3 regions of the Bacillus sp. 2175 genome follow, and region 1 is predicted to be linked to each of the others. Evidence: riboswitches for the same ligand, from Rfam matches in the RefSeq annotation. Region 1 holds a riboswitch; each other region holds the start of a gene.

Region 1 (11,145 bases):
AAGTTATTTTACGATAATGAGGGTTGCGGTTGTGTCATGAGCGGAATCATCGATTTAGTAGCTGTAGCAGAGAAAGATGAGCGCGATGTGGATATTGAATCAAGCACAATGAACTTTATCGCTGATCGTACAAAGCTTGTATTTATGGACGATAAGTTAACGGTTGATTGGCATGAAGGTGGAGGAACTTTTCAGTTGAAGAGCCCAAGCCAGTTTTATAATCCAAATATGAAGTTACACGTTCGAATATAGTAAAGGAAAGGTGATTCCAAAATGTATTTTGGAATCACCTTTTTTATTTTATAAGTCGCTATTATTGTCGATTTTTGTTGATAAGTCGATATATTGAAAAAATCGCTGATATAAATGGAGTTGCGCTGATATATTTGGGAAATCGCCGATATAAATGGAGTTGCACCGATATATTCAGAAAATCGCCGATATAATTTCATTTACCAAAACGTTTCAAAAGTAAAAAGATTTTTTCACATAATGAAATGTACATGTGATTGAATTTTCTGTATAATCTTCTTTGCGGAGGGGATACGCATGAGAAGATGGGGAATTGAGTTGTTAATTTTAAGTGTTGTTATTATTTGGGGGATTAACTATACAATTGCGAAGTATGGACTTTTAGAATTTACAGCAATTGAGTTTACTGCACTTCGCATGATGGCGGCGGCACCGCTTCTGTTACTCCTTACCTTTTTTATTGAAAAGTCGGTTTATATGGAGCGAAAGGATATACCTAGATTAATTATCGTTAGCATTGTAGGTATTGTACTGTATCAAACGTTATTTATGGAAACTGTCAAATATACATCTGCTACAAATGCCTCTTTACTCATTTCTATTTCACCTATTTTTACAACTGCATTTGCGATTTTCTTGAAACAAGAAAAGTTTTCTTCTCGAAAGTTAATCGGTTCTATGACTGCCTTTGTTGGTGCAGCATTAGTTTTAGTAGCAGGACATTCGCTTACTAGTTCTTTTTATGGCAATGGAATTGGACTTATTACATCAATATGCTGGGGGCTTTATCCTGTTTTAGCAGGACCATTAATTAAAAAATATTCAGCATTACGTGTTACAGCATGGTCTGCATTAGTGGGTGCGATTCCGCTATTATTGTTAAGTGGTCCACATGTGTTTGTCATGCCATTTCACATTACTCACGGAATGACACTATTTGCTTTACTATATTCTATTTTCTTTGTAACAGTATTTGGTCTAGTAATGTGGTATGTTGGTGTTCAAAAAATTGGGGCGTCACATACGATGGTATATATGTATATAACGCCGCTTGTAGCTGTTTTATTTGCAGCTGTCTGGGCAAATGAATATGTATCGTTTCAACAAATCATCGGTGGAATTATCATTTTTGTCGGTCTATGGTTTGTGAAATCGGAGAAAGTAAAAGTTCATTCTATTGCAGGGGAACCTATATCAAAATAGGAAAACAGATCACCTATGATCTGCTTTCCTATTTTTTTATTTTTGGTAAGAAGATGAGAAATAAGATAGCAGTAATAAGTGGAATTAAGTTTAAAAATGGAATACGGAAGAGTGTAATAAGAATAATACCTGGAAGAAGAACACCGAGGACAGCGTAAAAAATGCTATGGTTTTTCGTGTACCAATACAATGAAAGTCCAATAAGTGCAGGGATAATGAGGTGAATGAGAGCCATTAAAAAATAAATCATTAGACGCCCCCTTTATTTGTGTGCTTATTACATCATATCCGTATGTTCATAGATTGATATCATTTTTTTCATAAATGGACGAAAAAAGTTTGAAAAACCGTCACAAAATATGAGAATATGATGTTTTAAATCTTGTATAATATTATTTCCTAAAAATATTTAAACAACATAAACATACTGTTTATGTTGTTTTTAATTTGAGTGAAATGGATGTAAGGAATATGAATTTGAAAGAAATTTTTTGTTGGATAGATAAAAATTACTGAAGAGGAGAACAGCATGATTAGTATGTCATTAAGATCGTTTAAAATTCAATCGTATTATTTACTAGGTTTTCTTTTACTAGGCTGGATGTTAACGCCGTTTTCAGCTCATTTTCTAGGTGCTGGAATTGGGCTTATTGTAAGTATGTATTGCGTTTGGCTTTTAGGGAGACGAATTGAGAAGCTTGGAGATAGTATTGTAAAGAAGACGAAAGCACCGACACTCGGTATGTTTAACCGTTTTGCAGCTGCAATTTTGGGTGCTATTATTATGTACGAAATTGAGCACCACATGGTTATGTGGGCATTTGCAGTAGGGATTTTGGGTGGGTATTTCTTAATTGTTGTTAATTTAGGATACTATAGCATGAAAGATGAGAAAGAACTAACAAAGAGCTAAAAAAGATAAAAGACTTCTTTTTAGATGGAATAGATGATCCAGCCACGGATAGAAGCGGTCAGGGCCTTTTTTAGCCCCATACGATGTGAAACCCAGTAGGGATATAATGTATATATTCGAAGCTGTAATTTTATAATCTAGGTCATAGATGAAGAGATTAGCGTTTCACTTTATATAAGATATAGAAAGAAGCTTACGTTTTCACGTAAGCTTCTTTTTTATGTAAGTGTGTGTAACCGTTAAGCCGCATTGGGTTTTGTCGGTGAGTACGCGAAACTTTACGGTTACACGACACTTATTCATATGAGTAAAGGGTTATTCCAACAGAAAGTTTTAATTTAAGCGATTGGACCGCCTAAGTTAATAATGTCTTCAGATACGCTGTCGAACTTTTTGAAGTTAGCTTTGAATTCATTTGCAAGTTCGATTGCTTTTGCTTTGTAAGCAGCTTTATCAGCCCAAGTTTGTTCAGGCATTAACACTTCGTCAGGTACACCTGGTACGTGAAGTGGAACTTCAAGACCGAAGATGTCATGTTTAGCTGTTTCAGTTTTCGCAAGTTCACCGTTTAATGCAGCTTGAATCATTGCACGAGTGTAACCTAAGTTCATACGTTTACCAACGCCGTATTCGCCACCAGTCCAGCCAGTGTTTACTAAGAATACTTTCGCATCGTGTTTCTCAATTTTTTCACCAAGCATTTCAGCATAGCGAGATGCATCAAGTGGTAAGAATGGTGAACCGAAGCAAGTTGAGAATGTTGCTTGCGGAGATGTAACACCGCGCTCTGTTCCTGCTAGTTTACTAGTGTAACCACTTAAGAAATGATACATAGCTTGTTCTTTTGATAACTTACTGATTGGAGGCAATACGCCAGATGCATCAGCAGTTAAGAAAATGATTGTATTTGGGTGTCCAGCAACACTTGGCAGTACGATATTGTCGATCGCATGCATAGGGTATGCAGCACGAGTATTTTCTGTTAAAGTAGTATCGTTATAGTCTGCGATACGCGTTTGGTCATTAATGATAACGTTTTCTAAAACAGATCCAAATGTGATTGCATCGAAAATTTGTGGTTCTTTCTCGTGAGAAAGGTTTACACATTTCGCGTAGCAACCGCCTTCAATATTGAATACACCGTTATCAGACCAACCGTGCTCATCATCACCAATTAATTTACGGTTTGGATCAGCAGATAATGTTGTTTTACCTGTTCCAGATAAACCGAAGAATAATGCTACATCGCCTTCTTCACCTACGTTTGCAGAACAGTGCATAGAAAGAATATCTTGTTCAGGTAATAAGAAGTTCATAATAGAGAAGATTGATTTTTTCATTTCTCCAGCGTATTCTGTACCACCAATTAATACGATGCGTTTTTCGAATGAAACCATAATGAATGCTTCAGAGTTTGTACCGTCAACAGCTGGATCAGCTTTGAAATTCGGTGCAGAAACAATTGTGAACTCTGATTCATGAGTCGTTAATTCTTCTTCAGTTGGACGAATGAATAATTGATGTACAAATAAATTGTGCCATGCATATTCGTTAATAACTTGAATTGGTAGGCGGTAATTGCGGTCAGCGCCTGCAAATCCTTTGAAGACGAATAACTCTTCTTTTTCTTTTAAGTATTCTAAAACTTTAGTATATAATTTATTAAAATGTTCTTCAGAAATCGGTTGGTTCACAGCTCCCCAAGCAATTTTGTCAGCAACCGATGCTTCTTTCACAATAAATTTATCTTTAGGAGAACGTCCTGTATATTTTCCTGTTGAAGCAGAAACGGCACCAGTAGAAGTTAATTTCCCTTCATTTCGCATTAATACTTTTTCCACTAATTGCGGAACACTTAGTTGAATCTGTGCATTGCTTCCGTTCAATAATTCGTGTAAACCAATTTGGACATTCACAGTACTCATATTTATATACCATCCTTTTCATTTAATGAAATATTTCTCGTAATCCCCAACAAGAGTATAACACAATTATATAAATAATGTATACTATTTATTTCTTTTTGTTTGTGTGAATGCATTATTTCCTTATTAATATTTCATTTCAGGCGTATTGAGAAAAACTTTCAGGAAAATGTGAATATTAATTGACAAATGAATATCATTTCTTTAGTATAGGTTGGGACGGATACTCTCTTATCCCGAGCTGGCGGAGGGACAGGCCCGATGAAGCCCAGCAACCTCACTTGTATTGATAAATGCAGGTGAATAGGTGCTAAAACCTGTGCGAGGCTACAGGTCTCGAACGATAAGAGCGAAGGGCAAAAAGCAGTATGCAAGTAGCAAATTAAACCTTTCCTCTATGTAAAGTAGGAAAGGTTTTTCTGTATGCTTGTGTGGGAGAATAAATGTATGTCGCAGTTTGTGGCAAATTAAGGATGAGTTCCGTACAATATATACAATTACTGTAGGGAGGTTTACCACATGACAAAAAAACGTCATCTGTTCACATCTGAGTCTGTAACTGAAGGACATCCAGATAAAATTTGTGACCAAATTTCTGATTCAATTTTAGATGCGATCTTATCAAAAGACGCAAATGCACGTGTAGCTTGTGAAACAACTGTAACAACTGGTTTAGTATTGGTAGCGGGGGAAATTACGACTTCTACTTACGTAGATATTCCGAAAATCGTTCGTGAAACAATTCAAGGCATTGGTTACACACGCGCAAAATACGGATTCGATGCAGAAACTTGTGCTGTTTTAACATCTATCGATGAGCAGTCTGCTGACATCGCTATGGGTGTTGACCAAGCGCTAGAAGCACGCGAAGGTCAAATGACTGACGCTGAGATTGAGGCAATTGGTGCAGGAGACCAAGGTTTAATGTTTGGTTTTGCATGTAATGAAACACAAGAATTAATGCCACTTCCAATCTCGCTTGCTCACAAATTAGCTCGCCGTTTAACTGAAGTACGTAAAGATGATACATTATCATACTTACGTCCAGATGGAAAAACGCAAGTTACAGTTGAGTATGATGAAAATGGTAAACCAGTACGTGTTGATACTATCGTAATTTCTACACAACATCATCCAGATGTTACATGGGAAGAAATCGATCGCGACTTAAAAGAGCACGTAATTAAAGCTGTAGTACCAGCAGAATTAATGGATGGAGAAACGAAATTCTTCATTAATCCAACTGGCCGCTTCGTAATTGGTGGACCACAAGGTGATGCTGGTTTAACAGGACGTAAAATCATCGTTGATACTTACGGTGGATACGCTCGCCACGGTGGCGGTGCATTCTCTGGTAAAGATGCAACGAAAGTTGACCGTTCTGCAGCATATGCAGCTCGTTATGTTGCGAAAAACATCGTAGCAGCTGGTCTTGCTGAAAAAGCAGAAGTACAACTTGCATACGCAATCGGTGTAGCACAACCAGTATCAATTTCAGTTGATACATTCGGCACTGGTAAAGTATCTGAAGACGTACTAGTAGAACTAGTTCGTAACAACTTCGATCTTCGCCCGGCTGGTATTATTAAAATGTTAGACTTACGTCGCCCAATTTACAAACAAACAGCAGCTTACGGCCACTTCGGACGTACTGATGTAGATCTATCATGGGAACGTACAGACAAAGCTGCAGCTTTAAAAGAGCAAGCTGGTCTATAATATATGAAAAAAAGCTTTGCGCGGTGAGCGCAAAGCTTTTTTTATTTATAATTACGTTGGAATAAAGCGAAGAGTTCAATGTCATGCCAAGTGCCGTTGCGGAATATAGCTTCTTTACAAGTTCCTTCATGTTGAAAACCAAGTGATTTATATAATTTAACTGCTCTATCGTTAAAAGAAAATACTCGTAAAGAAAGGCGATGTAAATTTAATTCTAAAAATGCATAATCCAATAATAGGGTTAAAGCTTCCTGCCCATAACCTTGCCCCCAGTAATCCTTTTTACCAATATCAATAATGCATTCAGCGTTTCGATTATACGAATCAATATGAATTAAAGAAGTAATACCAATTGGAAGATGCGTAGCTTTTTCTTCAATGATATAGGTCTTAGAGTTCGAAGAATGAATAAATTGCCGGCAAAGTTTTTCTGTGTCTTGAAAGGAATATTTATCAAGAGTGAGTGTAGTTGAACTCATAACGTCTATATCATTATGCCATTTATAATATGTTAGAATATCATCTTCGGAAAACTTTCGTAACTGGATACGGTTGGATTCAAACAATGTAAACACCCCTTTTGTATTTACTGGTTTTTGTTCATTATCTCAACACACGAACTACAATAAATTTGTCCTTCTAATTCAATATACTTTTTCATATTCGTCATGTCATTCGCCGGAAAGGGCATATGAATCCACGCTTTTTCATACGTTTGTATTTCTGTTTTACATGATTTACAAAAGATTGATTTCTTTTTGAACATATGTGATCAACCTTTCATTTGACGTGCTTTACTTGCGCAAAAGGCACTACTTAGTAAAAATAGTGTCGCGAATATAATGCTTACTAATGTAGCGTATGGAATTGCGCCTTTTAAGGAAAAGCCGACAGTGATTGAAGCGATGAATAAGAGGATAAATGTTGTTGTTAATTTTTTATAAAGTTCCATACAATGTAGACCTCCAATTTATTTTTTAGTACAAGTTTTAAAATTGAATTCTATTATGTAGAAAATATAAAGAGTAGCTAAAGATGTGTAGTCTAGGAGTATAAGAAAGTACACTTTCCTTTTTGTGGGTTAGTATACTTATATTGTATCATGGCGCATGATTGGCTTCATACATAATTGTGTAAAGGTATGTATGATAAAATGAAGAAAAGTCTTTAAGAAAGGAAAGATAAAAAATGAGTGTAACTGAACATAAAAAACAAGCTCCAAAAGAAGTGCGTTGCAAGATTGTTACAATTTCCGATACACGTACGGAAGAAACAGATAAGAGCGGACAACTATTACATGAATTGTTAAAAGAAGCGGGACATAAAGTAACTTCTTATGAAATTGTAAAAGATGATAAAGAAAGTATTCAGCAAGCGGTGTTAGCTGGTTATCATAAGGAAGATGTAGATGTTGTATTAACAAATGGCGGTACTGGTATTACGAAACGCGATGTCACAATTGAAGCAGTATCAGCGTTATTAGATAAAGAAATTGTTGGATTTGGTGAGCTGTTCCGTATGATTAGTTATTTAGAAGATATCGGAAGCAGCGCAATGTTAAGTAGAGCGATTGGTGGTACAATTGGGCGCAAAGTAGTCTTCTCGATGCCAGGGTCTAGCGGAGCGGTTCGACTTGCGATGAATAAATTAATTTTACCGGAATTAGGCCATATTACATTTGAGCTGCATCGCCAATGAGTAAGTATGCTGGAATTGTATTAGCGGGCGGTATGTCGAGTAGATTTGGTGAGCCGAAGGCGTTAGCAATTTGGAAGGGAACTACTTTTGTTGAGCATATTGTGAAAGTGATGGGAACTACTTTGCAAGACATTGTAGTAATTAGCCATACTGATATAAAAGAGCGAGTAGAGCAATTCGTACAAGTTCCTGTTATAGAAGACATTCCGCACTATAAAGGAAATGGACCGCTTGCGGGCATTGTATCAGGTATGGAATACATAGAAGCAGATTGGTACGCTATTATGCCTTGCGATGCACCAAACGTTTCGCATCAATGGTTTGCCATTTTACTAGAGCAAACGAGCAATGAATATGATGCGGTTGTACCTATTATTAATGGAAGAAAACAACCGCTACTTGCGGCGTATCATAACCGCGTGAAAGAAAAGATTTATGCTTTACTTCAGGAAGAAAAAAGAAGTATGGGCCAGCTTTTATCACAATGTAATGTGAAGTATGTTTCTGGAGAAGATGTACAAGCGAATGCGGATTGGTTTATAAATGTAAATACGAAAGAAGAATATGTGCAGGCTCAAAAAGACCTTTCAAATGAATGAAAGGTTTTTTGATATACAGAATTGGGGAACAATTACTGTATAAAGGTATGTGAGTAAGTTGATTTTAAGGGGAATTCTTAAAATCATTATACAGTTTAAAATACTGTATAACCATATATTAATTTTTATGGGTTTTTATTACAAGTCTGTTTAGTTATGTTTATTTTTGATATAATTAATATAGAAATAAAACAATGTTTAACCTTATGTATCATTTATTAAACTAAAATTTATGACCATGTAATAAACTCCCTTCGTTTTTTTGAAGGGAGTTTTTCTATTTAAGCAAGCAACTCTGATGCGTTATGCTGCAGGACTTCTTCATAATGGTTAAGCAAACCGCGAAAGATCTCATCCCAGCTCTTTGATTTCGCAAAAGATGAAGCTGATATTCCCATCTGCTCAAGTTTTTCTTCATTTTGTAATAAAAAATAAATGGATGATAGAAATGCATCTTCATTTTTAGGCGGACAAAGAACTCCCGTTTTTCCATCTGTAATAATATTTTTAACCCCGCCACTATTTGCACCAATGACAGGTGTACCGCATGCGAGTGATTCAAGTACGACATTTCCGAATGTTTCAGTAGCTGATGGAAACACCATTATGTTAGAACAAGCATATGCTTCAGCTAAATCTGCACTTTGTAAATAGCCAGTAAAAGTGATATTTGTTTTCGGAACAGCTTCACGTAAACTTGTTGCTAGAGGACCGTCTCCTGCAATGAGCCAATGAATATCGTTTCGAGTATGTGCTGTTTTAACGATAAGGTGTTGCAGCGTATCAATATCTTTTTCAGGAGCAATTCGTCCAACATAGGAAAGGACATACTTCGCTGTAATATTATATTTTTTTCGGAATAGGTCTGTATTGTAAGCAGGATGAAAGAGTGTGCAATCTACACCACGTCCCCATATAGAGAGGGTCTGAAAGCCTTTGTTTTTTAATTGATGTAATGTTTCAAAGGAAGGTACAAAATTTTTTTGCATATGACTATGAAACCATTTTAAATAGTTCCACAGCATATTGGAGAGGAATTCGATTTTGTAATAACGTAAATAGGCATCGAAATCAGTATGATAAGAACCGACAACTGGGATGTTTAACTTTTTTGCATAATACAATCCACAAAGTCCCATGTTGAAAGGTGTGGCAATGTGAATAATGTCAGGTTTAAAGGAAAGTAGTTCCCGTTTAATGCGCGGAGTAGGAAAAGAAAAACGACATTCTGGATATAATATTGTTAACGGGATACTTCTCATCTTATTCACATTCGCTACAAAATTATCTTCAGCTGTATGCTGAGGGGCGAAAACAGAATAGGCGATCTGTTCTTTCTGAAAATATTGTGTTAATCGCTCTAACGTTTTCGCAACCCCGTTAACTTGTGGCGTAAAAGTATCGGTAAAAATGGCGACTCTCATCATATCACTCCTTTATGTGAAAAGTGGGATGAATTGATAAAAAGAGATGATGCCAGAACAAGTGCCAAGGCACATACCGACGAATACATCTGACGGATAGTGAAGGCCTAAATAAATACGTGAAATACCGACGCATAACGCTAACGGTAATAGGAAAGCAAGTAAGCTTGGATTATAGCAAATAAATGGAATGAAGACAGAGAAAACGGCTGTTGTATGACCAGACGGGAAAGAGTGGTCTTTTAATGGATGGACTGGATATTTTGCATCCTGAATTGTTAAATAAGGACGTTTTCGCGGATACCACCTTTTTAATATTTGCACAGGAATATGGCTAATTGCTAACGAAATAGCAGTTGCAATTGCAGCTTGATGCAAAGTTCCCTTTGCGAAAATTAAAAAGAAAAGTGTGAGTCCGATGGAGAAAGTCGCGCCACCGATATGAGTAATATTGCTGAAAAAGATATTTAATGTTTTTTGATCAAAGTAGCGGTTAATTCCTCTGAAAATGTAACATTCTATTTTATATAATCCACTGACCTTCATGAAAATTCTCCTCCCTCATCTACATATATATGGAGATATTAGCTTTTATTTTAATAAGATTTTGTTGAGGGAGTAATAATGTTTTGTAAAGAAAAAGTTAGATTTTATATAAAAAAAGCTGCCAATCTTATGGCAGCGGAAATTTACTTCTGTAATGATTTATAATATTGACCTTTTTCAACGTATTGCGTGCGAATACGCTCCATATCTTTACGGTCTTCTTCTGTTAATTCACGAATGACTTTCGCGGGACGACCGAAAGCTAACGTGTTCGGCGGAATTTTCTTTCCTTGTGAAACGAGGCTTCCAGCGCCGATAAAAGCTCCTTCGCCAATTTCAGCACCATCTAATATAATAGATCCCATTCCAATTAAAGCATCTTTCTTAATATGGCAACTATGTAAAATGACTTGATGCCCAATTGTTACGTCGTTTTCTAAAATAAGAGGATACTGCGGGCTTTGGTGAAGTGTACATTGGTCTTGTACATTTACTCGGTCTCCAATGATTGTCGGTGACACATCACCACGGATGACTGTATTAAACCAAATACTTGATTCCTCGCCAACGGAAACATCGCCTGTAATCGTAACATAGTCAGCGATAAAAGCACTACTCGCAATTTTCGGTTTTTTTTCTTTGTAAGGATATATCATGTAAAGTCTTCCTTTCCTAGAGACTAGTTTTAGTGTATCAAATTATGAGAAAGAGTGAAATGGAGGAGAGCCGTATGTGGAATTATGAAGCGGAGGAAGCAAAAGCTGTCATTGTTATTGTGCACGGCGCAATGGAATATCACGGACGTTACGAAGCCGTTGCGGAAATGTGGAATCATATCGGCTACCACGTCGTGATGGGGGATCTTC
Region 2 (11,145 bases), 1.4 Mb from region 1:
ACTGAATTAACGATAATGCCAGTCGTTCCGAGAATAGAAAAAAGTGCGGCAACGATACAAATGAAAAGTAATTGCTGATTACGAAATTTGTTTATAACATGATAGATTAAACCGTCAAGAGCACCTGTTTTTTCAAGAATGGCAATGGCACCGCCTGTAAATAAAATTAAAAAGATGATCGGAGCAGCAAGTGTCATTCCTTTTTCAATAGCGGTAAAAAAAGAAACAAATCCTACAGGTGATTGCGGAACAGAATGATAGCTACCTGGTATTGTCGTTGTAACGGTCCCGTTTGTAACTCTTTTAAATTCTCCAGCAGGAACGAAATACGTAGCAATAGCGCAAAGTAAGGCAATAAAAAATAGTAGTACGTACGCATCAGGCATTTTAAACTTTTGTTTACTAGGTTGTTTTTTTGCCTCAGTTTGTATTTGCATAAAATTCCTCCTTCTTCACTTTATTAATTTTAATATTCTGAATTCAATCCGTGAAATAGATTATAATAAAGGTAGCTTCTTAAGGCAATAGTTTTTGTATCCTTTTCCCGTACATACAAATTATTGCAATATTAGACAGGGAAACGATAATAAGCCAAGAATATGTTATGTAGAAAGAAAAAGGAAAAGAGGGAACAAGATGTGGAAAACTACAGATCTATGTGATGAGTTTGAAAAGGAATTACAAATATGTCGCCAGTCTTTTCGGTCTTTTGGGAAGAAAGAACAATTCCACGGGAAAATTGCAACTGTAAAAGTGAAAGATGATAATGTACTAGTGAAGGAAGGATTGCAAACATTACCAGAAGGAACAGTATTAGTTGTTGATGGCGGAGCGTCTACTAATTGTGCGTTACTTGGTGATAATTTGGCAGCTATTGCGGAAGAAAGAAAGCTAGCAGGAATTATTGTGAATGGGTATGTTCGTGATTCTAGTGAACTAAAGAATATTAATATTGGTATTTTAGCGTTAGGAACGATGCCAAATAGAAGTGTGAAAGAAGGAAAAGGAGAACGAAATATTTCATTGCACTTTGGACAAGTGGATTGGAATCCAAATGAATATGTCTATGCGGATGAAGATGGCGTCATTATTAGTGAAAAGAGTTTACATAGTTAAGAGTTAATAAGTTATTATTCTTAGAAAATAAATCCGATAAAGCATGGACAAAATTCTTTGTCAATAGTAAAATAATACAGAAATTTAAAATTTACAGAATGTATAGGTTTATCGTTTTACGATAACTTAAATGGAAGTAAGTTGTGCCAAGAAAAGTGAATGTTATCACAATGATACGTTCATAAACAAAATTATTTTTCCTATACAAATATAGCCGCGAATAATGCGGGTAGGAGGTGTTGTACATTTTTGTTCGACACTTACAAAAAGAGAGTGTCAATCGCACGCCCTTGAAGGGCCTTTTTTTGTGTAAATGGTAGTAAGGGAGGAAATTTTGGGATGGCAATGTTGAAAAAGTGGCTGCTTACGTCGTTAATGGCAGTGACACTTGTATTTGTTTCTTTTGCGAATACAGTACATATTACGTTTGCTGAAGAAAATACAGCAAAACTTGCAATTATTGGGGAATCACAAAAAGGCATTATGTTATGTCCGAAAGAAGAGCAAATTAAAGATGGGGAAACAGCTTTAAGTTTGCTGCAAAAGGTCATGGGGGACAAGGTAGAATCTGAAACGATGTCGTTTGGAACATATGTAAAAGGCATCGATGGTTTAATGGCCGGGGCTACAAGTGCTTGGCTGTATGATGTAAATGATAAGTCTGCAGAAGTCGGAGCAGATAGTTATAAATTAAAATCTGGAGATGTTGTTGTCTTTCGCTTTGTTTCAGACTGGAGCAATATAAGCCAGGAAACATTGAAAGAAACGTTAGATAAGTTCGGGACGTGTAAAACAGAAGAACCTAACGGTGGCAAAACAGAAGAACCAAAATCAAAAGGTCAAGACGGTAAAACGCCAGATGAGAAAAACCAAGGTGACCAAGACGGTAAAACGCCAGATGAGAAAAACCAAGGTGATCAAGATGGTAAAACGCTAGATGGGAAAAACCAAGGTGACCAAGACGATAAAACGCTAGATGGGAAAAACCAAGGTGACCAAGACGATAAAACGCTAGATGGGAAAAACCAAGGTGACCAAGACGATAAAACGCTAGATGGGAAAAATCAAGGTGACCAAGATGGTAAAAAACCAGAACAACCACAGCAAGAGAACATTCAAGTTCCAAGTGCACAATTAAACGAAGCCATTTCTAAAACATCAGATAAGATGTTACAAGATGGAATTGAAAGTGACTGGGTAGCTGTAGCGCTTTCTCGTTCTGGAAAGAATGTGCCAATTGAGGCAAAATTAAATTATGTTAAGTCAGTAACTGAAAAAGTAGAAAAGCGTATTAACCGTTTTTCAGCGACAGATTTAGCTAGAACAATTATTATGATGAATGCAATGAGTGCAGACCCTAAAAATGTAGGTGGACATAATTTAGTTCAAAAATTGTATGAGTCAGATAAAGTGAATTCTGTTACAGGTTATGCATTTGCTTTACTTGCATTTGATACGAAGAAGTATGAGATTCCAGTTGAATCAAAATGGAACAGAGTTGCTCTAGTGGAAGCACTGTTAAATAATCAGCATACAGACGGTGGATGGACTTATAATAGTTCAGGTAGTAAAGATAGTGCTAGTAGCGTTGATGTAACAGGTATGGTTTTATCAGCATTAGCTCCTTATCAAGAGCGATCAGATGTGAAACCAGCTATACAAAAAGCTGTTGCGTATTTATATAACGAACAACTGCAAAATGGCGGTTTTTCAGCTGATGGACAAGAAAATTCAAATAGTACTGCGCAAGCAATTATTGGATTATCGCTTGTTAAAGATGTAGATCAAAATCGTCTTCATAAGGCAATGCAAAACCTATTATCATATCAACTTTCAAATGGTGAATTTAAATGGTTACCAAGTGATCAAAATGGTAACGGAATGGCTACAGAACAGGCTCTTTTAGCATTACTTCAATTTAAGGAAATGGGAAAATCTATTTATGATTGGTCTAATGTAGACGCTGGTGATGTAATTAAGCCAAAACCGATTGAAGAGCCAGAAAAGGTCGTTGAACCAGAAAATAATGTAGTAGAAAAAGAAGTTACTGAAGAACCGAAAGAACAAAAACAAGTACAACAAGAAACAAAAGATGAAAATCTAAAAGTAGTTGTAGATAACGAACCGGTTAAGAATAAAAAAATCGGAAACGGTAACAGTCTACCAAAAACAGGAGCATCTTCTCATAGTCCAGCAACAGAAGTAGGTATGGGTGTATTATGTATTGCTTCTGCATATGTATTATGGAGACGTAAAGCAGCTTAACAAAAAATTAGGAGCAATTATTTGCTCCTAATTTTCGTATGAAAGGTGAGAGATAGGATGAGTAAGGTGAAATGGTTTATTTCTTTACTGCTTTCGCTCGGGCTACTTGCCGGATGTGAAGAGGCAGCTGTAAAGCCTGAGAAGAAGGTAGAACCGAAGCAAGAAGAGGTAGCGAAACAAAAAGAACAAAAAGATGAAGCGAAGCCGGAAGAAAAAACAAAAGAAAAGCAAGCTGAATCAGAGCAAAAGCAGCAAGAAGAACAGAAAGAGAAACAAGAACAAAAAGTAGAAGAGAAGCCGAAAGAGGAAAAGCCGCAGGCACAACCAGAGGTAAAGAAAGAAGAGAAACAACAGGAACAACCGAAAGAGCAACCTGCTGTAAATAAGCAACCAGAGCAGCAACAAGTACAAGAAGAGAAACAACAACCGAAAGCACCAGAAGTAAAAGAAGAAGCAAAGGTTGTGAATCAGCCGAAAGAAACACCGAAGCAGGAGCAAAAAGAAGATCCGAATAAAGCGGAGAAAACGATACCGACTCCGGCAGTACCAAAACCTGAACCACCAAAACCAGATCCAGTACCAGTACCGAAACCGCAAGCAAAACAAGTAACAATCTCAGTAAAAGGAAATAACGGATATATAATGGGTGCGAAAAAGATGGATGTACAAGATGGCGATACTGTGTATAAAGTATTGCAACGTACAGGATTAGATGTTGATGCAAGCGGATCTAGAGATAGTATTTATGTAAAAGGTATTAATGATTTATATGAAAAAGATATTGCGGATACTAGTGGATGGAAATATCGTGTGAACGGTGCTTTTCCAAACCATAGTGCTGGTGTAGCTACGGTAAAACCAGGAGATACAATTGAGTGGGTATACGTATTACAATAAGAAAGGCATTCGGTAAAGGGCTATGAAAATAAGTTTTTCTTCTTTACATCCTTTTGTGAATTTTTTCTATTATATCGGGGTGATGATACTATGTATGATGTGTCTTCATCCTCTTTTTTTAATTGGAGCAATAGTATTAATTATTATGTTAAATGTGATGCAAGGAAATAGCGAAAAGATAAGAAAGATGCTACCGAGCACAATTGTTTTCTTCTTTATGGTAATTTTATTTAATTCGTTATTAACGCATAGAGGTCGAACTACGTTATTTTGGTTAGGTGATAGCCGTATTAAGCTTGAGGCGATTATGTTTGGCATAGTAATGGGGTTATTACTAGTTGCAGTTATGTTTACGTTTGCGTCATACAATGATATTATTTCCAGTCATAAATTTTTATATTTGTTTTCAAGAATTTCACCGAAAGTTGCATTGTTAACGATGATTACAGTGAGATTTGTTCCTTTGTTTATAAGGCGATTAAAGAAAATCACACTCGTTCAAAAGACGAAAGGTGTGCAGGTAGATTCAGGTTCGATAATTGAACGCGTCAAAAATGGTATGCAATTGCTGCAAGTATTATTAATTTGTTCATTAGAAGATGCACTGCAAACGGCAGATTCTATGCAAGCTCGTGGATTTGGTGTAACGAAGCGTACGACGTATATTCGCTATAGAATGGAAAGGCGCGATTGGTATACGCTCAGTTATTTAATCATTTTATTTATAGCTGCTATTATATGTAGTAATTATGGCGGGGGGAAATTGATTATTTATCCGAAAGTCGAATCGATTCTATTTCAGCAATACGATGGGATGATGTTTGTCGTATTTACGATGTTTATTAGTTTACCAATCATAATGGAAGGGAGAGAATGGATATGGTGGCGCATGCAGAAATAAACAATTTATCATTTGTATATGCTGATGAAAATGAAAAAGCGTTACAGCATATTTCTCTTTCTGTTCAAAAAGGTGAGTTTATTGCACTTGCTGGAGGATCGGGATCTGGGAAGACGACTTTATTAAAACATTTTAAAAAGGAGTTACTTCCAATTGGTACGCGTTCTGGAGAGATATTTTATGAGGGTGTTTTAATAGAGGAAGTAGCTGATTTGTTATCTGCCCAAGAAATTGGGATGGTATTTCAAAACCCAGAAAATCAGATCGTTATGGATACAGTAATTCAAGAATTAGCATTTTCTTTAGAAAATATCGGATTATCATCACATATTATTCAAAAAAGAATAGCAGAGCTTATTAGCTTTTTAGGATTTCAAGATTTATTGCATCAATCTGTTCACACGTTATCTGGTGGGCAAAAGCAACTTGTTAATTTAGCTGCGGTATTAGTTATGCAGCCGAAATTGCTATTATTAGATGAACCGACAGCGCAGTTAGATCCAATCGCTGCAAAAGAGTTTTTAGGATTATTAAAACGGATTAATGAAGAACTTGGAATTACGATTATTTTAAGTGAACATCGTTTAGATGAAGTTATCCCGCTTGCAACACGCGTTGTTTGTATGGATAATGGCCGTATTATGTATGATGGTAGTCCTAAAATTGTTATTACGGATATGTGGGGAGTAGAAACATTCCGTCCATTTATTCCGCAAATTCCAAGGCTATTTTTAGAGTGGAATGTGAGAGATATTCCGTTTACAGTGCGAGAGGCGCAAATGAAAATGAATGATTTTGCAGCGATATCATATGTAAATGAGCCAATAGCACAAAGTGAAAAGCAAGAGGTAATTTTAAGCGCAGAGCATATTTCGTTCCAATATGAAAAAAATAGTCCGCTTATTTTACGTGATTTATCAGTTTCGATTGAAAAAGGAAAATGGGTAGCACTCGTTGGGAAGAATGGTACAGGTAAGTCTACACTGTTAACGATTTTAGCAGGATTACAAAAAGCGAGAAGAGGGAAAGTAAAGTGGAACGGAAAAGTAATACATAAAATTGATTCGAAAGAACGTTTTAAAAGTATTGGGTATGTATCGCAGCATCCGTATTACCATTTTACATTTGATACAGTATGGGACGAGGTTTATGAACGTGCGCGTGAATTATATGGAGAACAAGGAAAAGAAATAGCAGAAGATACGCTAAAACAGTTTTGGTTGTACTCGCTTAAAGAACGCCATCCGCACGATTGTAGCGGGGGAGAGCAACAACTTCTTGCATTATGTACAACGTTATTATCAAAGCCGACTTTATTATTACTTGATGAACCGACAAAGGGATTAGATCCATGGAAGAAAGAAAGAGTAGGAGAGCTATTTAGGAAGCTACAAAAAGAAGGTACAACAATTGTAATGGCAACGCATGATATTGAGTTTGCAGCGAAATACGTTGATCAATGTATGATGTTATTTGATGGAACAGTCATTATGAATGATGCACCGAAAGAATTTTTTAGCGGCAACTTCTTTTATACAACATCTATTAACCGATTCATTCGAAAAGAATTGCCATATGCATTAACGTGGGAGGATGTGTACGAAGCTTGTCCAAAAGATATGTTGCATTCATAATATGTATCTTTGCAGTAATAATCGGCACATTACTCCTTACGACACTTGTCATGGACGGTTATTACATGTTAAGTAGTTTGTTTATATTAGCGGTTATTATGTTACCTTTCTATATCCGTTTTGAAAGAAAGGCGTTTGTTTCACGTGAAATTGTTCTCGTTGCTGTATTAGCGGCAATTGCAGCAGTAAGCCGGGTGCCATTTTCTATTTTACCAAGTGTACAACCAACTTCTTTTGTCATTATCGTTTCTGCAATTGTATTTGGTAGTGAAACTGGTTTTATGATTGGTGCTACAGCAGCAATCGTATCTAATATTTTTTTAGGACAAGGTCCATGGACACCGTGGCAAATGTTTTCATGGGGCATGATTGGTTTTATAGCAGGTTTACTTCGTAATACATTTTTTATGAAAAAGCTATGGGGAAGACTTCTTTACGGAGTAATTGTTGGCTTTTTATTTGGCTGGATTATGAATTTCTGGGGTCTTCTCGGTTTTATACGAGAAGCAACATGGGAAACTGTCATTTCGTATTATATCGCAAGTTTTTACTTTGATTTGAGCCATGCGATTTCGAATGTTATTTTCTTATTACTATTTAGTACTTCATGGATTACGATTCTTACAAGATTTAAAAAGAAATACGGTATATTAGATGAGCATAACGTGACATAGAAAAGCATACTCATATAAGGTAGGGTCGCGACTTACATATTCGTTTGCCTCTTTCATGCTTCTTACATACTGTAAGGAGCATTTTTTTGTCAAAAAATCGATTTAATATACATCCGTTATTATATAAAATTATTTGTATAATGGTAGGTGAGAACTTTTTTCAAAAGGGAGGTGTATAGTTAATGAAGTTAGTTATTCCGAAGCAACATGGTGCATGGGCTATGCTTGTTATTCCTTTTTTATTAAGTGTCATACTTGGGAAACCTACTATTTATCATATTCCATTGTTTTTAGCGTGGTTTTTTATCTATTTAGCCACGTATCCATTTCTTACGTACATAAAGCAAAGACGAAAAAAAGAGTTTTTACAAGCTGCCATTGTTTATTTCAGTATTGCGTTCCTATTTGGGATGATTTCTTTATTATATGAGTGGCGAATTCTTTTATTCGTAATAGTAATGATTCCATTATTTATAGTGAATATGTATTACGCTCGTCAAAAAAATGAAAGAGCACTATTAAATGATATTTGTGCGATTATTGTGTTTTGTATCGGTGGATTAATTAGTTATTACTTTTCAATGAAGCAAATCGGTCATACAGCTATATTCATTGCACTTATTTCATTTTTATACTTTTTAGGTAGTACGTTCTATGTGAAAACGATGATTCGTGAAAAAAATAACCCGAAGTATCGTCTTATATCTTGGGGATATCATATCGTATTAACGATAATCATATTTGTGATTAATCCCTGGTGTTCTCTTATTTTTATACCAAGTGCCATTCGAGCAATTGTGTTGTATGGCAAAAAAATTTCTATTATAAAAGTAGGAATTTTAGAAATTGCTAATTCTGTATATTTTTTAATTATAACGGCAATAATTATGAAGTATGCCATTTGAAAAAACTTCCCATCAATTGATGGGAAGTTTTTAATCTTTTTCTAAAATGTGAACGGTGTACTCGCAACGTTGAATAGCTTGTTCAACAGCATAAAGTGATTGTTCAATACGAGCGCGATTAAAATCTTTTTCAACTGTTTCGAGCGCTTCTTCTAAACAATTTTTAGCTTCTTGTAATGATTGAAAAGAATCTTGTACATATCCGCGAGCATTTTGATGCATTTCATAATCCTCCTTGCGTGTTCGTATATGGGTAGTATGAACAGTAAGGAAGAAAATATAATTTGTTATATTTATTTGACAATTAAAGTGGAATTACGTATAGTAAGAATTAAGTGAATATTTTCTTATCCAGAGAGGTGGAGGGACTGGCCCGATGAAACCCAGCAACCGCGATGCAGGTGCTAATTCCAGCAGAACATATTTGTTCTGGGAGATAAGACGAAGATATATACGTAACTTCTTCTTATCGGAGAGGTTTTTTTATTGCAAAAAAACCGATTACGAAAATTTATATTAAGAAGAAAGGGGTTGCGCATTACTGTGACACTCGAAAAATACGTAAAACTGCGTAGTACAGTTTATGAATATATGATAGAGCAAGATAAGCCGATATCATTGTTAGATATTCAAGAACATATCGTTTCGCATCATGAAGGAAAATTCACGAAAAAGATGTTGCATCAATTTTATTTATCAAGATTATTAGACGAACTAAAACTGGATGGGAAAATTACATTAGCTGATGAATATCTCTATGCTGAAAAAGGGGTATTGTATAAGGCGAGAAAAGGGAGCTAAGCTCTCTTTTTTTCTTAAAATAACGGAGTATGTAGAGTAAAAGACTGCTAAAGCAGCCTGATACAGGGAATGGTGTTGAGTGTGTAGTGTCAAAAATTGAATGTGCCTGAAAGAGGCAATTCATATCGGCTGCAAATGAAAAGAGACACCTTCGCCGAATAGGTGTCAGTCGTTTTGTCATATAGACTTGCTATTTGACAGTTATTAGAATAACATACAGGATTTTTGAAGTCAAAAGGGAATTAAAGGAAGGGGTACAATTATGTACGCTTACTTATTAAAAGATATAACGAAATGGATCCCAAAGTACATTGTAGATAAGGGATATGAATATTATGAAGATGGACATGTAGAAGATGTTGAAATACATGATAAAAAAGTGTTTGCTTTCGTTACTGGAAATGCAGGAAATTATGAAGTAGTTATCGATCTCGAAGATTTTTCAGAAAGTAGCTGCAAATGTCCATATGAGAATCTTTGTAAGCATATGGCGGCAGTTGTTTATGATATTCAAGGTGCTGGTGAGAGTGCAGTTAAAGAGAAACTGAGAGATTTAGAAAAAGAAGAATTACTTATATTATTGAATCGATTATTGCAAAGTTCGAAAAACGTACAGATTGTAGAGAAGATGTTAAAGAAGGGGAAACTTTAACGTATAGAGGGAGTTGTTATGTAGTGAACGTACTAATTGTATACGCTCATCCTAATCCTTCAAGTTTTAACGCGGCGATTTTAAATCATGTGCAAAAAGGACTACCGGAAACAAATCATTCAGTTACGCTGCTTGATTTATACAAAGAACAATTTGATCTAGTCCTCGTATTTAATGAAGAGAAGAAAAGACGTGATTTAGTAAATGAAGAAGAAACAGCTCGGTACAGAACGTTAGTAGAAGAAGTAGATACACTTTTATTCATCTATCCAATATGGTGGTGGGGGATGCCAGCAATTTTAAAAGGATTTATCGATCGTATTTTCGTAGCTGGATTTGCTTATAAATATGAAGGGGCTCTGCCGAAAGGATTATTGCAAGGGAAAAAAGCATGGGTTATTAATAAGTTAGACTCGCCCCTATGGTACGTCGCATTGTTATATCGATCAGCAGATTGGATTATGATGAAGAGAGGTGTTTTACGTTTTTGTGGCATTCGCAATATAAAACGGTCAGTGTTTCAATCTGTGAAAAAGAGTAAAGTATCAAAGCGTGAAAAATGGTTATTACAAATAGAAGAAAAGGCTCGTACATTATGAATGAAGTTGACTGTATTATAAACTGTGTTCAGTATGATGGCGAACTTTTTCGGAAGTATGTTACGCGTTTACTTCAATTGAAAAAATGTAGCGAAACATTTCAGCAAATTCAAATAGAGTTAAGAAATGATTATTTAATAAGAGGAATTTGTGAAAGAGAAGTAGATGAGATAGTACGGGGAAGTAAAGAATATGAAACATATTTTCTTCCTAAAGCGTTACAGTGGAATTTTTTGAGTGAACATCCACACTTAATCGGAAAAATTTGCGAAGATTTTTTTGCATTTGAGTCATTACATCTTACGGAGATAGAGTGGGAGAAGATTATAAATTGCATGGGAAATAAGTGATTTATTATGTAAAAAAGCTAGTATAAAACTAGCTTTTCGTTTAAATAAATAAGAAGCATAGACTAATGATAAAACCCGCATATAGTAAGTTCACAACACAAAATCCCATAATGTCACGAGCACCTAAACCAGCTATCGCTAATGCTGGTAATGCCCAGAAAGGTTGAATTAAATTCGTCCAAGCATCGCCCCATGCAATTGCCATTGCTGTTTTTGCAGCAGGTACACCAAGTTCAGCGCCAGCTGGAATCATAATTGGTGCTTGCACAGCCCATTGACCGCCGCCAGATGGAACGAAAATGTTAACAATGCCAGCACTTAAAAATGTAAAGAGCGGAAAAGTCGTTTCAT
Region 3 (11,145 bases), 680 kb from region 1:
TCCGTATACGCCCAGTTCTTGGAATGTTTTTAAATCTGCTTGTATACCAGCACCGCCACTTGTGTCAGAACCAGCGATAGTAAGTGCTTTATTTAATGTCATTATGAAAGCCCCCTCGAGTGATATAATGAAAACTATGTTCTCACCATTATATCAATGTTACGAATAAGTACAAAGTGAAAAGTAGATGATTTATTTTAAGAGCTATTTAAAATCTTGTATGCAGGAGACTGAGTATGTTTCGAGATAATCGTACAAATGAATTAGTTATATTAAAGGAAATTGCAGAAACATTAAATACATCAAATGATACATATCATGTATTGCAAGCTGTCCTAGAGAAATTACTAAGTGTAACAGGTTTAACGACAGGATGGATTTTTCTTGCGGATGAAAATGGGAAGTATACGAAGTTAATTGATTATCAATTACCAGAGGCACTTACATATGAAAATAAACGCCCGATGTGCGAAGGTGAATGTTGGTGTTTACGAGGTTTTGTAGATGGAAAATTAGAGAGAGCCGTTAATATTATTGAATGTAAAAGAATTAATAATGCAATTGAATATAATTGGGGGGATACGGAGGGCATTCTTCATCATGCTACGGTTCCTTTAAAAGCTGGGGGAGAAAAATTTGGGTTGTTAAATGTTGCAAGTCCGGGTAAAACACATTTTTCAGAAGAAGAATTAGTATTACTCCAATCGGTTGCCTTCCAAATTGGTACGGCTTTAAAGCGAACAAAATTATATGGAAATGAAAAGAGAAGAGCACATTATTATGTGAAATTAGAGCGTTTCATTCAAGACTTAAAAACGATTCATAAGTTTAATGTACTACCTGAAAAAGTGGTAAATCACGTAGGTGAAGTATTTCAATGGAATCAAGTAGCGCTTTTTATTAGGGAGGAAAAAGAATTATCTCTGCGAGCGTCTTACGTTCAGGAAGAGTTAAAAGAGGATATAAAAGAGGCGGCCAAGAGGGCGTTAGAACAAGATGAACCAGTTCTAATAAAACATCAAATAGGACATAATGTACATCTAAATCGAGCTGTTATTGCTACACCAATACATATTCAAAACCATATATTTGGTGTTTTATGTGTTAGCCTGAATAATGGAGAGTTTGATGCTAATACAATAGACGTAATTCAAGCATTATCGAACCATGTTTCGTTAATAATAGAGAATTTGAGGTTAAACGAGCAGCGCCGTGAACTTGTGCGAATGGAAGAAAGAAATCGGTTAGCAAGAGATTTACATGATTCTGTTTCGCAAAAATTATTTTCATTAACCTTCATGACAAAAGGCGCCGAGGCAGTTTTAAAAGGTAAAAATGAAAAGGTAGATCAATCTTTGCATGAGATGCGTGAACTTGCGCAAGGAGCTTTGAAAGAAATGAGGACATTAATTTGGCAGCTTCGTCCGGCGGGATTAGAAAAAGGATTATTGCCAGCTCTAAAGCAGTACGGTGAAAATTTGGGACTGAAAATTAGGGAGCAAGTTACGGGTGTTCGTGATTTACCTCGTGTAGTAGAAGAAGCTTTGTGGCGCATAGGCCAAGAAGCACTGAACAATGTAAGTAAGCATGCAGGTATAAAAGAAGCGACGATTTATTTTACAGTGAATGAGAAAAATGTATCATTAGAAATAGTTGATCAAGGAAAGGGATTTGTGGAAAAGAATATAAAAGAAAAGAAATCACTAGGTATGACTACGATGCGTGAAAGAGTAGAATTAGTTGGTGGAACAATTAAAATTGTAAGTAGTAATAAACGAACGAGCGTAAAAGTAAATGTACCATTATGATGTGAAAATGAGGGAAGTTTGTGAAAATAAAAGTATTGTTAGTTGATGATCATACAGTCGTTTTAAAAGGATTAGCATTTTTCTTAAGTACACAGGAAGATTTAGAGTTAGTTGGAGAAGCGAATAATGGGAAAGAAGCGTTAGTGAAAGTAGGAGAAACAACTCCCGATGTTATATTAATGGATTTATACATGCCTGAAATGGATGGTGTTGAGGCGACGGCATATATTAAAAAAGAGTATCCAAATGTGAAAGTAATTGTATTAACTAGCTTTTCTGATCAGGCGCATGTGTTACCTGCATTAAGGGCTGGAGCAAGTGGGTATATTTTAAAAGATGTAGAACCAGATCAGCTTGTTGAGGCTATTCGAAGCGCATATAAAGGTAATATTCAATTACATCCGGATATAGCAAATGCTCTTCTCTCTCAAACATTACCTGTAGAAGAAAAGGAAGAAGAACCTTCTATTCAAGTGGATGTGCTAACAGCGAGAGAAAATGAAGTATTGCAGCTATTAGCGAAAGGGATGAGCAATAAGGAAGTTGCATCTGTTTTAGTTATTACAGAAAAGACGGTTAAGGCGCATGTAAGTAGCATTTTGAGTAAGTTGAATTTATCTGATCGTACGCAAGCGGCATTATATGCAGTGAAAAATGGAATTGTATAAGACGAAAGTCGTAAGACCAAGTTCGCCTTTGGAAGGTGGACTTTTTTTATGGAAAAATACGTCTATGTGAGGACGAAATTGTCATTATATAAAGATAAAATATGTTTGTAAGCAACAAAACAACAATTACAAGGGATACCTTTTTTGAAAGCATATAACAACATAAGAGTGAGTACTAGGAGGAATAAATAATGGCAACAGTTTTATTCGTTAAAGCAAATAACCGTCCAGCGGAACAAGCAGTTAGTGTAAAATTATATGAGGCATTTTTAGCAAACTATAAAGAAGCACACCCAAATGATACAGTAGTAGAACTTGATTTATATAAAGAAGAATTACCATATGTAGGCGTAGATATGATTAATGGTACATTCAAGGTAGGTAAAGGATTTGATTTAACAGAAGAAGAGGCAAAAGCAGTAGCAGTTGCTGATAAGTATTTAAATCAATTCCTAGAAGCTGATAAAGTTGTTTTCGGCTTCCCATTATGGAACTTAACGATTCCAGCAGTATTGCACACATATATTGATTATTTAAACCGTGCTGGTAAAACGTTCAAATATACGCCAGAGGGTCCAGTTGGCCTAATCGGAGATAAGAAGATTGCATTATTAAATGCAAGAGGCGGCGTATATTCAGAAGGTCCAGCAGCTGAGGTAGAAATGGCTGTTAAATATGTAGCAAGTATGATGGGCTTCTTCGGCGCAACAAACATGGAAACAGTAGTTATTGAAGGGCATAACCAATTCCCAGATAAAGCAGAAGAAATCATTGCTGCAGGTCTTGAAGAAGCAGCTAAAGTAGCAAGTAAATTTTAATTAAAAGTATAATCGTCACTCGAAAAAACAGCATTAACATGTAAGCGTTAATGCTGTTTTTTTATATTTTTAGTTCATCAGCAAGTTTTTCTAATGTATTTCGATCTTGTATATAATATGTTCGGCCTTCTTTTCTTAAATAATTTAGTTGGCAAAACTGATTTAATACATATAAAAGATGACGGTAGCTGACATTTAAATATTCCGAGGCCTCGGTATGCTTTTCTATATAACAATTATTTTGCTCTGTTAATAAAATAAAAGCAGCTAATCGATTTTCAAAAGGATAACTATAGTTTTTTGCGTGATTTTCAGTGCGAGTAATTGTCTTTTCTCCAATAAATTTACATAAGTGCTGTAAAAACGTTGCATCTTGTAATAAAAGTTGCTGACAATCTTTAAGAGGAAGTGCCAAACACACACAATCTTCTAGTACTTCAACGGACTTAGTAATATTTTCTACTCCTATTAATCCTAATTCCCCGATAAAAGATGGTGCTTGAATAAAATTAATTAATGAAACCTTCCCGTTTTTATGACTCATATATATTTTTGCTTTCCCAGAAATTAAGTAATAGAGATAAGGGAGAGCATTTCCTTCGCTACATATCATCTCTTTCGTTTGAAAAGAATGCAGCTCTACATATGGCAAGACATGAAATGAAAATAGGGTATGGAATTGATGGATTCGCATGTATTGATAAATTTCTTCCTCATTTTTGCTGATTTTCATATTTTCACCCCCATGTATAGTATGAGATATCTCCTATTATCTTTACAAGAATGAATGATACGATTTATGTAAATTTGTTTTTGTAGAAAAGAGAGTGTGATGAATTTATGAAAAAATATAAAACATTGTTATTTGATGTAGATGATACATTACTAGATTTCCAAAAGGCTGAAAAAGTGGCTTTACGGGTGCTTTTTGAAGAGAAGGGAATCCCTTTAACAGACGAGATAGAGGCTCGTTATAAAAAAATAAATAAAGGTCTTTGGGATGCTTTTGAAAAAGGAGAACTATCACGCAATGAAGTTGTAAATACAAGATTTTCTCTGTTGTTTAAAGAGTATGGAGAAGAAGTAGATGGAATATTATTGGAAAATAATTATCGTAACTACTTAGAAGAAGGAAATCAACTCATGCAAGGTGCGTTTGAATTTATAAATCAAATTCAAGGAGAGTATGAATTGTATATAGTGACAAATGGTGTTTCTAAGACGCAAGATAAGCGTTTGCGTAATGCAGGTTTACATTCATTATTTAAAGATGTTTTTGTTTCGGAAGATACAGGTTTTCAAAAACCGATGAAAGAGTATTTTGATTATGTTTTTGAACGGATTCCTAACTTTGCACCTGAAGCAGGGCTGATTATTGGGGATTCATTAAGCGCTGATATGAAAGGTGGATATGTAGCGGGAATTGATACTTGTTGGTTTAATCCAGAAAGGAAATTAAATGATAGTGGGATTATACCGACATATGAAGTGCATAATTTTGAGGAGTTAGAAGCGTTATTAAAGCAGCATGTGTAATAAAAAAATAGGCAGTGGAGCTTTCATCCCCACTGCCTATTTTTATTAATTTTTATTTTCGTTATGTTTTGGGAGCGGAAAGGCATTCCCGATAGCAGCTGCACCAAGCATGGGCAATAGTAAATTAAGCGGGAAAAACATAAGTAATAGTAATGTTATAGCTATTGGCTTTCGTAACGCATAGCTTGAAATTGCTGTCGTTACGATGGCAACAGATGCTACTGGATCTATAGGAAGAATAGATGCTACAGCGTATCCGATACTTGACCCGGAAAATATAATTGGGAAGATATGTCCACCTCGCCACCCTGTGTTCAAACAAACGGCAGTAATGCACAACTTTAAAATCCCTGAAAGAAGTAGTATCCAAAAAGATAAATGGCTCCATTCAACAACTAATTCTTTTAATTGATGCTCACCTGAAAATAATGTGTACGGAAGAAAAGTTCCCGCAATTCCTAATAAAATACCACCGATAATTCCGAGTGTCAGTTTGTATTCCCTAAAAGGGTGAATTAACTTCTCTAATGTGAATTCTAACTTGAAATAAAAGAAACCAACTATAGCACCGATACTAGCAAGTGGAAGAAATGCGATCCATTCATTGAATGAAAGTGCACCTTCCCCGAAATCAACAATAAAGGATCCACGATTATCGAGTTTACTCAGTAGTAAATAAACAGAAAAACCTGCGAAAGTAGTAGCTAAGTATACAATCGCCTTTTTTCCTTTAGAAAAAGCAGCAATTTGTTCCCCCTCATTTTCATTTGGTGCTAAATAACCGAATAATGGTGCGTTAAAAATGACACTTAAAGTAGCTCCAATTCCGATCTCGGTTAGCTCATTCATACTCTTTAAGGCAAATTTAAAGCGATCCCCTACCCATGTGCACAGTCCGCCTATAATTCCAACTAGTGCGGCTTCTGGACCAAGACTAGCACCGAAAATTAAAACAATAATCGCTGTTAAAGTAGCCTGATGGACAAAGCGATATTCGATTCGACCAGTTTTTTTATATTCAGCCATCACTTCAGGCATAAGGCGTGGGTATGTACCGAAATGTTTTTGTGATAGACCAACAAGGACCCCGCCAATTATTGTTACGCAAAGGGTGTAATAAGAGGGAAAAGAGAGAACTTCAGGCAAGTATCCCCAAATAAAGTGGATTCCAATATTTATTGTGACTAAAAATAACCAGACTGTAGCTCCTACTATAGATCCTAGAAGAATGCCATATAGAGCAAGTATGTACTGCATATCTTTTTTATTTGTCATGTTATACCTCCGTTATGTAAATCTTAGTAGGTAAAAAAGTGAAATATACTAGTGAAAAATGGATTGAATATATATAGTATCTTTTTGAGGAGATGGCCTATTCAACATATAGGTTAACTTTAGGGGAATTTGAATTTATAGGTTAAATTACTTATTTAATTTTATAGACTGATTTGAGGTTTTTAAAGGTCTTTTTTGAAATAGACTAGAATATATTTCTTTTGTTGCTTTATATGAAACTGTTAACATTTATTTTAGAACATTCAGAAAAACCGTTTGACATTAGGAAATTATTGCTATAAAATCAACGGTAATTGCATAGTCTTATCAAGAAAAGGTGGAGGGACAGGCCCGATGAAACCTTGGCAACAGCCGTATAACGGAATTGTGCCAAATCCTGCAGGTAGTAATCCTGAGAGATAAGAAAGAGCCTTTAGAGCGTGTTTTCAAACTGCTCCTTTCTTGTTTTCAGGAAAGGGGCAGTTTTTTATTTTGTATAAAAGAAAGGAGAATGAGAGATGGGAGAATCATGGGGAAAAGGAACAATTTGTGTGCAAGGTGGCTATACGCCAAAAAATGGTGAACCACGTGTTTTACCACTTTATCAAAGTACAACATATAAATACGATACTTCAGATGATTTAGCAGCCCTATTTAACTTAGAGGCAGAAGGATATATTTATACACGTATTGGAAACCCTACTCTAGCCGCATTTGAGCAGAAGTTATCAGATTTAGAAGGCGGTGTAGGAGCTGTTGCAACGGCTTCTGGGCAAGCAGCTATTATGCTCGCAGTTTTAAATATTTGTAGTAGTGGGGATCATTTACTTTGTTCTTCAACGGTTTACGGGGGAACGTTTAATTTATTTGGAGTGAGTTTGCGTAAACTGGGCATTGATGTTACGTTCTTTAATCCAAATTTAACGGCAGATGAAATTACGGCGCTTGCTAATGACAAGACGAAACTTATCTATGCAGAATCGTTAGGAAATCCAGCGATGAATGTTTTAAATTTTAAAGAATTTTCAGCTGCTGCTAAAGAATTAGAGGTACCTTTTATCGTTGATAATACATTAGCAACTCCTTATTTATGCCAGGCGTTTGAACATGGGGCAAATATTATTGTTCATTCTACGACGAAGTATATCGATGGGCATGCGAGCTCCTTAGGCGGTATTGTAATTGACGGTGGAAACTTTGATTGGACAAATGGAAAGTATCCTGAACTTGTTGAACCAGATCCAAGTTATCACGGTGTAAGTTACGTTCAAAACTTTGGTGCAGCAGCGTATATTGTGAAAGCACGTGTTCAGCTATTAAGAGATTATGGAAATTGTATGAGCCCATTCAATGCATATATTAGCAATATTGGCTTAGAAACATTGCATTTACGAATGGAACGTCATAGTGAAAATGCTCTTGCAGTTGCTAAGTGGCTTGCTAATCATGAACGTATTGAATGGGTGAATTATCCGGGCTTAGATAGTAATGAAAATTACTCATTGGCACAACAGTACTTGAAAAAAGGTGCTAGTGGTGTTTTAACTTTCGGTATTAAAGGCGGATTAGAAGCAGCAAAAGAATTTATCGCAAATGTAAAACTAGCAACTCTTGTAACACACGTAGCTGATGCACGAACTTGCGTTATACATCCTGCTAGTACGACGCATAGACAATTAAATGCTGAAGATCAGCGTTTAGCTGGTGTTACATCTGATTTAATTCGTTTATCAGTTGGTATAGAAGATGTTTCTGATATTATTGCAGATTTGGAAGCAGCTCTAGTTGGGGGCAAAACACATGCCGATCATAATTGATAAAGATTTACCGGCTCGCAAAGTGTTACAAAAAGAAAATATTTTTGTAATGACGAAGGAGCGAGCGGAAACACAAGATATACGCGCTTTGAAAATTGCTATATTAAATTTAATGCCAACGAAGCAAGACACAGAGGCACAATTACTTCGCTTAATTGGAAACACACCGTTACAATTAGATGTTCATTTGCTTCATATGGAATCACATCTATCTCGTAATGTAACGCAAGAACATTTAACAAGCTTTTATAAAACGTTTCGTGATATTGAAAATGAAAAGTTTGATGGGCTCATTATTACAGGAGCGCCAGTGGAGACCCTTGCTTTTGAAGAGGTAGATTATTGGGAAGAGCTTAAACATATTATGGAGTATTCAAAAACGAATGTAACATCTACGCTCCATATTTGCTGGGGAGCACAGGCTGGCTTGTACTATCATTATGGTGTTCCAAAGTATCCCCTTAAGGAAAAAATGTTCGGTGTATTTGAACATGAAGTTTGCGAGCAACATGTGAAATTGTTACAAGGATTTGATGAATTGTTTTTTGCTCCGCATTCTCGTCATACAGAAGTACGAGAGAATGATATTAGAGGAGTGAAAGACTTAACATTGTTAGCAAACTCTGAAGAAGCAGGTGTTCACCTTGTTATTGGGCCAGAAGGAAAGCAAGTGTTTGCCCTTGGACATAGCGAATATAGTTGTGAGACGTTAAAACAAGAATACGAACGAGATCGTGACAAGGGATTAAATATTGATGTGCCAAAAAACTATTTTAAACATAATAATCCAGATGAAAAGCCGCTTGTTAGGTGGAGGAGTCATGGTAATTTATTGTTTTCTAATTGGTTGAATTATTACGTGTATCAAGAAACCCCTTATATATTGTAAAGAAGGATTGTGTAACACGTGGCAACGTTTTCCTTGTAAAGATTAACCTTTATTTTTCCGAATGTTCAAAATACATTGTTTTTCAGATTTTTTACTCATATAATTTCATCTAAACACAATTTTTGAGGGGTGGACAGTACTATGAAAGAAATTCAAGTTGGGTTATTAGGTCTTGGGACAGTTGGCAGTGGTGTGGTTCGTATTATTACGGATCATCAAGAACGACTCATACACCAAGTAGGTTGTCCAGTGAAGGTAACGAAAGTATTAGTGCAAAACATTGAGAAAGAGAGAGAGGTAGAGGTACCTTCTACTCTATTAACACAAGATGCAAATGAAATTTTAGATAATCCAAATATTGATGTTGTCATTGAAGTGATGGGTGGCATTGATGATGCAAAATCATATATTTTACAAGCTTTAAAAAGCGGAAAGCATGTTGTAACTGCAAATAAAGACTTAATGGCATTACATGGAGCTGAATTATTAGCGACAGCAAAAGATAATAAGGCTGATTTATTCTATGAGGCGAGTGTGGCAGGGGGAATTCCAATTTTACGCAGTATCGTAGAAGGACTTTCCTCAGATCTTATTACGAAAGTAATGGGAATTGTAAATGGAACGACAAATTTTATTTTGACGAAAATGTCAGACGAAGGGAGAGCATATAACGACGTGTTAAAAGAAGCCCAACAACTTGGATTTGCAGAAGCAGATCCAACATCAGATGTAGAAGGTTTAGATGCAGCAAGAAAAATGACGATTTTAGCTACTCTCGGTTTCTCTACAAATGTAGAGCTTGGAGACGTGAAAGTAAAAGGGATTACCTCTATTACAGAGGAAGATATTGAATATAGTAAGAGCTTAGGTTATACAATTAAATTAATCGGTCTTGCAAAACGAGATGGTGAAAAATTGGAGGTTACAGTTGAACCAACTTTACTTCCAAATACACATCCTCTTGCGGCAGTACAAAATGAATATAACGCTGTGTATGTGTACGGTGAAGCAGTTGGGGAAACGATGTTTTATGGACCAGGCGCAGGAAGTTTACCAACAGCGACAGCTGTTGTTTCGGATTTAGTTGCTGTAATGCAAAATATTAGATTAGGGGTAACAGGAAATAGTGCTGTAGTCCCACAATATCAAAAAGTATTAAAAGAGCCAGACGAAATTGTCGTGAAAAAGTTTTTAAGACTGCATGTAAAAGACGAAATTGGTGTATTTGCAAAAATTACTTCATTGTTCTCTGAGCGCGGAGTTAGCTTTGAGAAAATTATTCAAATGCCGCTTGAAGAGAAAGGAAAGGCTGAAATTGTAATTGTAACGCATCGTGCGTCTCTTGCTGATTATGATTATATTCTACATACGTTGCAAGGGTATGAAGAAATAGATTGTTTGAAAGCGAACTATCGAATTGAAGGGGATGCTAAGTAGTATCTCTTACCATAAAACAGAAAGAGCCTATTAAGCAGCTTGCTTAATAGGCTCTTTTTTATTTAAAATCTGCGTACCAACTTGAATAAATGCTTGGATAATCCAGCCTGTTGTAAAGGATAAGATGATTGTTCCAAAATAGATAGGTCCATCTAATAAAAAGCTTAACGTTAAAAATAAAAAGGCTAATGAAATTTCTGTTCTTCTAAACGTCCATTTTTTCTTCTCAGCAACCGTCAAAACGAAAGCTTCTTGAGGCGCCGCGCAAAGGTTTGTAGAGACGTAAAGACCAATCCCAGCTCCAACGAATAGATTTCCACAAATAAGTGTTATATATTTTGGAAGAGAGCGGATAGCATCCATAATAGTTGTAATGGAACCAATCCAATCAACAAAAAGCGAAATAAGAACCATCGTTACAATGGTACCGATCGTAATTTGTTTTTTATTCCAAAAGAGTACGATAAGAGTAAAAGCAAAATTAATCATGAAAATCCAAAAACCGATACTTATCCCGAAATTTTGATATAGTGCAATAAAGAAGGAATCATAAGGGCTAAGTCCAAAGGAAGTAATTGTCGTCATCATATTAATACCGATGGCGAGAGTGAGTAGACCGCCAATGAAAAATATATATTCTAATTTGAATCGAAGCATAGTTGTATATCCTTTCAAAATGTATTTGCTAGGAAAGGATATATTGTGGAAAGCTTACCAGGTCAAGGGATAATTTTTGTGAGAAGGGGAAAATGAGATGACAAATATAAGAAAGATTGCTGAACTTGCTGGAGTATCTGTTTCAACTGTTTCACGTGTACTAAATAATCATCCGTACGTAAATGAACAGAAACGAAAAGAAATTTTAGCAATTATAGAAGAATTAAATTATACGCAAAA

Evidence for each region. A riboswitch is a leader RNA that binds a small molecule or an ion and turns the genes downstream of it on or off. The one in region 1 is predicted to bind S-adenosylmethionine.
Region 2: it holds a riboswitch for S-adenosylmethionine, as region 1 does, so the genes downstream of both, ACXKY9_RS15880 (hypothetical protein) here and metK (methionine adenosyltransferase) in region 1, are expected to answer to the same signal.
Region 3: it holds a riboswitch for S-adenosylmethionine, as region 1 does, so the genes downstream of both, ACXKY9_RS26985 (bifunctional O-acetylhomoserine aminocarboxypropyltransferase/cysteine synthase) here and metK (methionine adenosyltransferase) in region 1, are expected to answer to the same signal.

What each region holds. Positions count from the first base shown of each region.
Region 1 is NZ_CM173819.1:4,485,690-4,496,834, reverse strand. It holds gene ACXKY9_RS23320 (iron-sulfur cluster biosynthesis family protein) at 1-252, shown strand, start outside; gene ACXKY9_RS23315 (DMT family transporter) at 550-1,455, shown strand; gene ACXKY9_RS23310 (hypothetical protein) at 1,484-1,705, opposite strand; gene ACXKY9_RS23305 (ATP synthase subunit I) at 1,985-2,368, shown strand; gene pckA (phosphoenolpyruvate carboxykinase (ATP)) at 2,707-4,293, opposite strand; SAM riboswitch class I at 4,522-4,643, shown strand; gene metK (methionine adenosyltransferase) at 4,813-6,012, shown strand; gene ACXKY9_RS23290 (GNAT family N-acetyltransferase) at 6,054-6,578, opposite strand; gene ACXKY9_RS23285 (hypothetical protein) at 6,599-6,778, opposite strand; gene ACXKY9_RS23280 (hypothetical protein) at 6,785-6,964, opposite strand; gene ACXKY9_RS23275 (MogA/MoaB family molybdenum cofactor biosynthesis protein) at 7,201-7,710, shown strand; gene ACXKY9_RS23270 (molybdenum cofactor guanylyltransferase) at 7,707-8,309, shown strand; gene ACXKY9_RS23265 (glycosyltransferase family 4 protein) at 8,591-9,733, opposite strand; gene ACXKY9_RS23260 (phosphatase PAP2 family protein) at 9,746-10,279, opposite strand; gene ACXKY9_RS23255 (gamma carbonic anhydrase) at 10,423-10,935, opposite strand; gene ACXKY9_RS23250 (alpha/beta hydrolase) at 11,010-11,145, shown strand, end outside.
Region 2 is NZ_CM173819.1:3,046,249-3,057,393, reverse strand. It holds gene ACXKY9_RS15925 (YfcC family protein) at 1-437, opposite strand, end outside; gene rraA (ribonuclease E activity regulator RraA) at 637-1,116, shown strand; gene ACXKY9_RS15915 (DUF4430 domain-containing protein) at 1,456-3,381, shown strand; gene ACXKY9_RS15910 (DUF4430 domain-containing protein) at 3,439-4,278, shown strand; gene ACXKY9_RS15905 (energy-coupling factor transporter transmembrane component T) at 4,301-5,179, shown strand; gene ACXKY9_RS15900 (ABC transporter ATP-binding protein) at 5,152-6,813, shown strand; gene ACXKY9_RS15895 (ECF transporter S component) at 6,786-7,487, shown strand; gene ACXKY9_RS15890 (YwiC-like family protein) at 7,670-8,392, shown strand; gene ACXKY9_RS15885 (hypothetical protein) at 8,423-8,614, opposite strand; SAM riboswitch class I at 8,737-8,835, shown strand; gene ACXKY9_RS15880 (hypothetical protein) at 8,936-9,193, shown strand; gene ACXKY9_RS15875 (SWIM zinc finger family protein) at 9,456-9,845, shown strand; gene ACXKY9_RS15870 (NAD(P)H-dependent oxidoreductase) at 9,869-10,444, shown strand; gene ACXKY9_RS15865 (hypothetical protein) at 10,441-10,794, shown strand; gene ACXKY9_RS15860 (short-chain fatty acid transporter) at 10,835-11,145, opposite strand, start outside.
Region 3 is NZ_CM173819.1:5,169,242-5,180,386, reverse strand. It holds gene pdxK (pyridoxine/pyridoxal/pyridoxamine kinase) at 1-102, opposite strand, end outside; gene ACXKY9_RS27015 (GAF domain-containing sensor histidine kinase) at 237-1,808, shown strand; gene ACXKY9_RS27010 (response regulator) at 1,829-2,476, shown strand; gene ACXKY9_RS27005 (FMN-dependent NADH-azoreductase) at 2,668-3,294, shown strand; gene ACXKY9_RS27000 (transcriptional regulator YeiL) at 3,356-4,027, opposite strand; gene ACXKY9_RS26995 (YjjG family noncanonical pyrimidine nucleotidase) at 4,135-4,830, shown strand; gene ACXKY9_RS26990 (chloride channel protein) at 4,876-6,105, opposite strand; SAM riboswitch class I at 6,427-6,531, shown strand; gene ACXKY9_RS26985 (bifunctional O-acetylhomoserine aminocarboxypropyltransferase/cysteine synthase) at 6,624-7,922, shown strand; gene metA (homoserine O-acetyltransferase MetA) at 7,906-8,811, shown strand; gene ACXKY9_RS26975 (homoserine dehydrogenase) at 8,953-10,248, shown strand; gene ACXKY9_RS26970 (YczE/YyaS/YitT family protein) at 10,279-10,905, opposite strand; gene ACXKY9_RS26965 (LacI family DNA-binding transcriptional regulator) at 11,003-11,145, shown strand, end outside.